3 regions of the Maccoyibacter intestinihominis genome follow, and region 2 is predicted to be linked to each of the others. Evidence: predicted binding sites of a transcription regulator. Region 2 holds the regulator's gene; each other region holds the start of a gene.

Region 1 (2,198 bases), on a different contig from region 2:
TGGAGATACGGCCTACGCTCATTGCTGCACCGTTCTGTGTCTTAATGGCTGCAAGATATCCAAAATAAAGCCACTGTACAGCTTCTTTTGCATTTTTTGCCGGTACGGAAATATCAAATCCGTAGATCTGTGCCATTTCTTTCATGCCGTTTAATGCACGGATCTGCTCTGCAATCTCCTCACGGATCTGGAAATCTTTTCTTCTCATTCCATGACGCTCTGTTTTTGCAAAGTCTTTTTTCTTAGACTCTATTAAAAAGTCAATACCGTAAAGTGCAACACGACGGTAATCGCCTACGATCCTTCCACGGCCGTATGTATCAGGAAGTCCTGTTAAAATGTGGCTGTGACGTGCACGCTTCATCTCCGGTGTGTAGATATCAAACACTGCATCGTTATGTGTTTTATGGTATTTTGTAAAAATTTCATGTAATTTTTCACTTGGCTCATAGCCATACATACGGCAGGACTGCTCTGCCATCTTGATTCCGCCATATGGCATAAAAGCACGTTTTAACGGTTTATCGGTCTGTAAACCGACTACCTGCTCTAAATCTTTTAATCCTTCATCAATGTAACCAGGACCATAAGCGGTTAAGGAAGATACTACTTCGGTCTCCATATCGAGAACGCCGCCTTTTTTACGCTCTTCCTTCTGTAACTCCTGTAATCTGCCCCATAACTTGTCTGTTGCCTCGGTGGCTCCTTCTAAGAAAGACTCATCACCTTCATATGGTGTATAGTTGTTCTGGATAAAATCTCTGACATTTACGCCCTCTTTCCAGCGTCTTCCTTCAAAACCATCCCATTGACTGAATTCCTGCATACTGTTATCCTTTCCTTTCTCGCTAGTATTTCTAATGCAGATTTATTATAACGGATTGTTAAAAAAATAACAAGATGATTAGTGAACAGTTTTTCTCATTATCGGATGAAATCATTTCCATTAATATGCCTGATAACCTGTCTCCTGTAATCTGTTATCTTTTTCTACTACCTGATCTTTCATTTCTTCACTGTATGCTTCTAACTTCTCAAGCAGTGCTGCATCAGAAGTTGCAAGGATCTTTGCTGCAAGGATTCCGGCATTCTGTCCGCCATTGATCGCTACTGTTGCAACCGGAATACCACTTGGCATCTGTACGATAGAATATAAGGAATCTACTCCTCCTAAATCGGACGTTTTCATTGGGATTCCGATGACCGGCATTGGAAACAGAGCTGCACACATTCCTGGAAGATGTGCTGCTTTTCCGGCTCCTGCGATGATCACCTTGGTTCCACGCTCTTTTGCGCCCTTTGCCCATTCAAAGAAAATGTCCGGTTCACGATGTGCAGAAATGATCTTCATCTCATAATCAATCCCGAATCTGTCAAGCATCTCTGCTGCCTTTGCCATAACAGGCATGTCTGAATCGCTTCCCATTACTATTCCTACTGTTGCCATTTTTTCTTCCTCCTGTTTGTTAAATCTGTATTTTACATTTCATCGAGTGGCTGATTTAATGCCTCACTTCCCGGCACTACAAATCTTCCATCCCGAATAATGTCCTCTGTGCTTCCATCGGCACGGATCACGGTGATCGCACCTAATTCATCATACGGGATCGTAATATCCGTATGACAGTTCAGATATGCTTTACTCATATCCTCTTTTCGCTGCAGGGAAACCTCATTATCTCTTGCAACAATCTCTTTTCCATCCGGATTAAAGACTGCATTGTCCTCCGCATGGGAATAACAGGTATCGCCTACCGCAAAATGAGGTCCTGTCTTTTCTGCGATCAAAATCGGCAGTTTTGCCGCTATATCGTACTTTCTCGCCATACAGTATGCTGTGGTGTTTGTACCAATCGCAAACTCTCCCATTGGAAGCGTATCATGGTGCTTCAATACATTTTCATGAATATATTTGCGGTTTTCCTCTTCGTTCTCAAAATTCTTACAGGTATAATTCACAATCTTTCCGTCAGAAAAATCCATCTCTAAATCCAAAAAGTTAAGCTCGTTTAAATACACCTGTGAAACATGCAGTTTTCCGTTGGTACCTTTTAAGACCGGGGAGGTAAAGACTTCCCCTACCGGAATGTTGACATCTGCCACACAGTTTTCAAAAATCGTCTGCTTATCCGGATCTTGCAATTTATAAAGTTCTACGGTCAGATCTGTTTTATTCTGACCTCTTCCTTTGATATGCA
Region 2 (2,198 bases):
ATCACTTCTCCCTTTTTGTAGGATTCCTAATGCAAAAACAACGCTCTACCGAACCGGTAAAGCGCCCGCTTTTTTATTCTTCTTCTTTTTTCTGTTCCTGTTCTTCTTCCTCTTTCAGGTCAAAGACATCTATGATCTCCGCACCAAAGATATCATGCATATAGGAATAGATTTCCTTACTGTTGATCTCACGGTTCTGCTTTTTGATGATATTCTTTTTCAGATCGATCCGCACCTGTTTGATCCAGGCATCGATTTCTTTGATCTCTTCATCATTTGTGCGAAGTTTCTCATAACAGAACTCCATGCTTGCTAACATGAGTCTTTCATTTGCGTCTTTGATCTGTTTTGGCAGTTCTAACAGTTCATCCTCACATGCTTCTATCTTTTCATTTACTTCGTTGATCAGGCGGGTGTTCTCATCCATGATCTTATCATTTGACGGTCGGTTACTCTGCTCATCACTCTCATCCATATGTGCAACAATGCTCTCCATCAGACTGGCTTTGACTTTTTTTAAGTCTTTGATATCCTGATTTGCCTGCCCCTGTCTGGCTATGAGATGATTCAATTCTTCTTCCGTACTCTGAATCTCGTCTGATTTTCCATGAATCGCAAACAGCCGGTGCCACTTCTGGTCTAAGACCAGAATCGGTACTTTCTTATTGATCAAGGCTCCTTTGAAATATTCTTTCTCTTTCATGTGAAATCCCCGTCCCTACTCTATTTTTCTTTTGCTGACTGATTTTTTACAATGTTATAGGACAACTGCATCAGACTGTCGGACAGATGAACGTTCTCTACTACCACGTCCTTATCTGTCAGTTCTAAATCCACATGTGCAAAATTCCAGATCGCATGTACGCCGGAATCCACCAGTTTCTTTGCAACTGCGTCTGCCTTTTGTTTTGGCATGGTCAATGCCGCAATATCCACATCGTGTGTCTTTAAGAAGTCTTCCATTTCATCAATCATATGAATTTCTATTCCACGCACTGTCTTTCCTTTCAGTGCAGGATTTACATCAAACAGGGCAATGATCACAAAGCCCAGTTTCTCAAATTTTACATAATTCGCAAGTGCCTGCCCCAGATTACCGGCTCCGACTACAATAATATTGTGTCTTTGATTTAAGCCTAAAATCTTACCGATCTCATCGTGCAAAAATTTTACATTATATCCATATCCCTGCTGTCCGAATCCGCCAAAGTTATTCAGATCCTGGCGTATCTGTGACGCAGTGACATTCATTCTGCTGCTAAGTTCATTCGACGAGATACGCTCTACGCCTTCGTCTAAAAGTTCCCCTAAATATCTATAATATCTGGGCATTCTGCGAATTACTGCCTGTGAAATCTCTTTTTCCACTTTAATTCCTCCTAAGCCAACTACATATATTATAAGCATTTGTAGTTTTACTGTCAATGTGTCAAAAATTTAACTATCTTCTGACAGCACTTCCCACTGCTCATACAGAGCTTCGAGTTTTTCAGAAAAAACGGCTCGTTCGCTTCCAAGTTCATTTAATTTTGCGGAATTTACTGCAATCGCAGGGTCCTGACACTGCTCATCGATCTCGGCGATTTTCTGCTCGCACATTTCAATCTCGGCTTCTACTTTTTGCAGTTCATTGGCAATTTTTCTGCGGCGTGCCTGTTCCTGCTTTTGTTTCTGCCAGTCCTGTTTGTTCTCTGTCTCTGCTTTTTCTTTTGAAACGGTTTCTGCATCTGACGGCGTTAACGTTTCCTGCTCTGTACGTTTTTCTATATAATAGTCATAATTTCCCAGATAATTTGTCAGCACTCCGTTAGACAGATCCAGTATCCGGTGTGCCGTCTTATTGATAAAATAACGGTCATGGGACACGAAAAAGACGGTTCCCGTATAGTGGTTCAATGCCGATTCCAATATTTCTTTTGAAAAAATATCCAAATGATTCGTCGGCTCATCGAGAATTAAAAAATTCGCCTTGCCAAGCATCAGCTTTGCCAAAGACACACGTCCACGCTCTCCACCACTCAGATCACCGATTCTTTTAAAGACATCATCATTGGTAAACAAAAATGCCGCTAAGGTATTTCGCACCTGTGTATTGTTCAGTTCCGGATATGCATCACTGATCTCTTCAAACAGTGTTTTTTCCATATGGAGTACCTGATGCTCCTGGTCATAATATCCGATATAGACATTGCTTCCAA
Region 3 (2,198 bases), on a different contig from region 2:
TTCTGTCTGTGCAAATGCCTGTGCAATACCGGAACCCATGGTTCCTGCTCCAATAATACCAACTTTCATGTCAGTTCCTCCTTATGGAATTTTATTAACTTTTGATGCCGGTGTCATCAGACACCGGCTATTGATACCTGTTGTTGATTAGTCTCTCTCAACGATAGTAGAGCATCCCATTCCACCACCGATGCAAAGTGTTGCAAGACCTTTCTTAGCGTCTCTTCTCTGCATCTCGTGTAACAGTGTAACAAGGATACGGCATCCTGAAGCTCCTACCGGATGTCCAAGTGCGATCGCACCACCGTTTACGTTAACTTTGCTCATATCGAAGTTTAAGTCATGTGCTACTGCTAAGGACTGTGCTGCGAATGCTTCGTTAGCTTCTACTAAGTCCATATCATCAATTGTTAAGCCTGTCTTCTCGAATACTTTCTTTGTGGAAGCAACCGGTCCAACACCCATGATAGATGGGTCAACTCCGCCAAGTGCTCCTGCTACGAATGTAGCCATTGGCTTAACGCCTAATTCTTTTGCTGCTTTCTCGCTCATAACAACAACTGCTGCTGCTCCGTCATTGATTCCGGAAGCGTTAGCTGCTGTAACAATTCCGTCTGGCTTGAATGCCGGGCGTAATTTGGAGATGCTCTCTTTTGTTGTTCCAGGACGTGGTCCTTCGTCTGTATCTACGATAACAGTCTCTTTTTTCTTCTTAACTTCTACAGGAACGATCTCATCTTTGAATTTTCCAGCTTTCTGAGCTGCTTCGCATTTCTGCTGTGAAGTTGCTGCGAACTCGTCTAACTGCTCACGAGTTAAGCCCCACTGCTCTGCTACGTTCTCTGCTGTGATTCCCATGTGGTAGTTGTTGAATGCATCCCATAATGCATCGTTTACCATGGTATCTACTAAAGTAGCGTTGTTCATTCTGTGTCCATAACGTCCGCTCATATCTGCGTATGGTGCCATAGACATATTTTCCATACCACCTGCTACTACGATGTCAGCATCTCCTGCTTTAATCATCTGTGCAGCCATGTTTACGCAGTTCAGACCAGAACCACATACAACGTTTACTGTAACTGCCGGTGTCTCGATTGGTAATCCTGCTTTGATGGAAGCCTGACGTGCTACGTTCTGGCCTAATCCTGCCTGGATTACACATCCCATATATACGTGATCAACTTTTTCTGCTGGTACACCAGCTCTGTTTAATGCTTCTTTAATAACGATAGATCCTAAAACTGGAGCCGGAGTTGTGCTTAAAGCTCCTCCCATAGTTCCGATTGCTGTACGACATGCGCCTGCTAAAACTACTTTTTCTGCCATTTCTTCTTCTCCTTTTTATGATTTCTTTGTGTGGATGAGATGTTAATTTTTTAACAATCTCATACTTAAAAAAAATAAATTGAAAAACTGCTGAGTTTTTAATTTATTCCTTACTACTCGAAGCTTAAATCAAAAGAATTTATGTACTTCAACCTAAGCTTTACTTCGTTAATAATGATAGCATAATCTGTTAAAAAATGCAACAAAAACCTTATTGTTAAAAATTTATCAAAATCCTTTCCGAGATTGAAAAAAAGCGGGGATTTTTTGTATAGTTTGTACAAAATCCCGCTTTTACTTCAAGTTAATAGAACACATGATTGCCAATGACTGTTCCCTGGATCGTTCCGTTATTTCTCCGGAAATAGAGACATTTGACCGTGATTCTGCCACCGATGACCTCCTGTGCCGCCTGTGTACTGGAAGCATCTGCTCCCCTTGCCAATACGGTTGCAAATCGACCGCTTGCTACCGGCGAAAACTGACCGCTCTGGTATATGACCCCGACTACGCTGTTTGGAAAATGCGAGCTTGCCACGCGATTCAGCACTACGCTGCCGACTGCTAACTTTCCTTCGTATGGCTCTCCGCCTGCTTCACACTCGATCAGTGCCGCTAACAGTTCTAAATCTCCCGCCTGTGTCTGCACCTTGGAGCCATCTGCCCCTTCGGCTTCCTGTGCCTTGATCTCACTCATCCTTGCTGCGTCTTCTTTTGCCTTTTGTGCCTCTAACTGTGCCTCATATGCTTTCTGCTTTTCTATTTCGGCTTCATATTCTGCGGAGAGGTTCTGCGTCTCACCGATCTCCTGTTCCGATCTGCTGATGTTTTCCTTTGTGGATGCAATCAGCGTATTCATCTGTTCCTTT

What was found. Region 2 encodes Rex, which represses fermentation and respiration genes when NADH is low (regulators of the CRP and FNR family bind a similar motif). Its sites were predicted from a motif close to ATTGTTAANTANTTAACAAT; they were not measured.
Region 1: pflB (formate C-acetyltransferase) is a predicted target of Rex. The motif match lies at 881-900, and genes of this name have one in related genera.
Region 3: WMO43_RS06320 (acetyl-CoA C-acetyltransferase) is a predicted target of Rex. The motif match lies at 1,543-1,562, and genes of this name have one in related genera.

The regions. Positions count from the first base shown of each region.
Region 1 covers NZ_JBBMEX010000002.1:305,291-307,488, reverse strand. Annotated here, with positions in the region: gene pflB (formate C-acetyltransferase) at 1-826, opposite strand, end outside; gene purE (5-(carboxyamino)imidazole ribonucleotide mutase) at 947-1,447, opposite strand; gene WMO43_RS03445 (aminopeptidase) at 1,480-2,198, opposite strand, start outside.
Region 2 covers NZ_JBBMEX010000006.1:17,126-19,323, reverse strand. Annotated here, with positions in the region: gene WMO43_RS06880 (hypothetical protein) at 74-703, opposite strand; gene WMO43_RS06875 (redox-sensing transcriptional repressor Rex) at 724-1,407, opposite strand; gene abc-f (ribosomal protection-like ABC-F family protein) at 1,438-2,198, opposite strand, start outside.
Region 3 covers NZ_JBBMEX010000005.1:95,718-97,915, reverse strand. Annotated here, with positions in the region: gene WMO43_RS06325 (3-hydroxyacyl-CoA dehydrogenase family protein) at 1-69, opposite strand, end outside; gene WMO43_RS06320 (acetyl-CoA C-acetyltransferase) at 148-1,329, opposite strand; gene WMO43_RS06315 (cell wall hydrolase) at 1,634-2,198, opposite strand, start outside.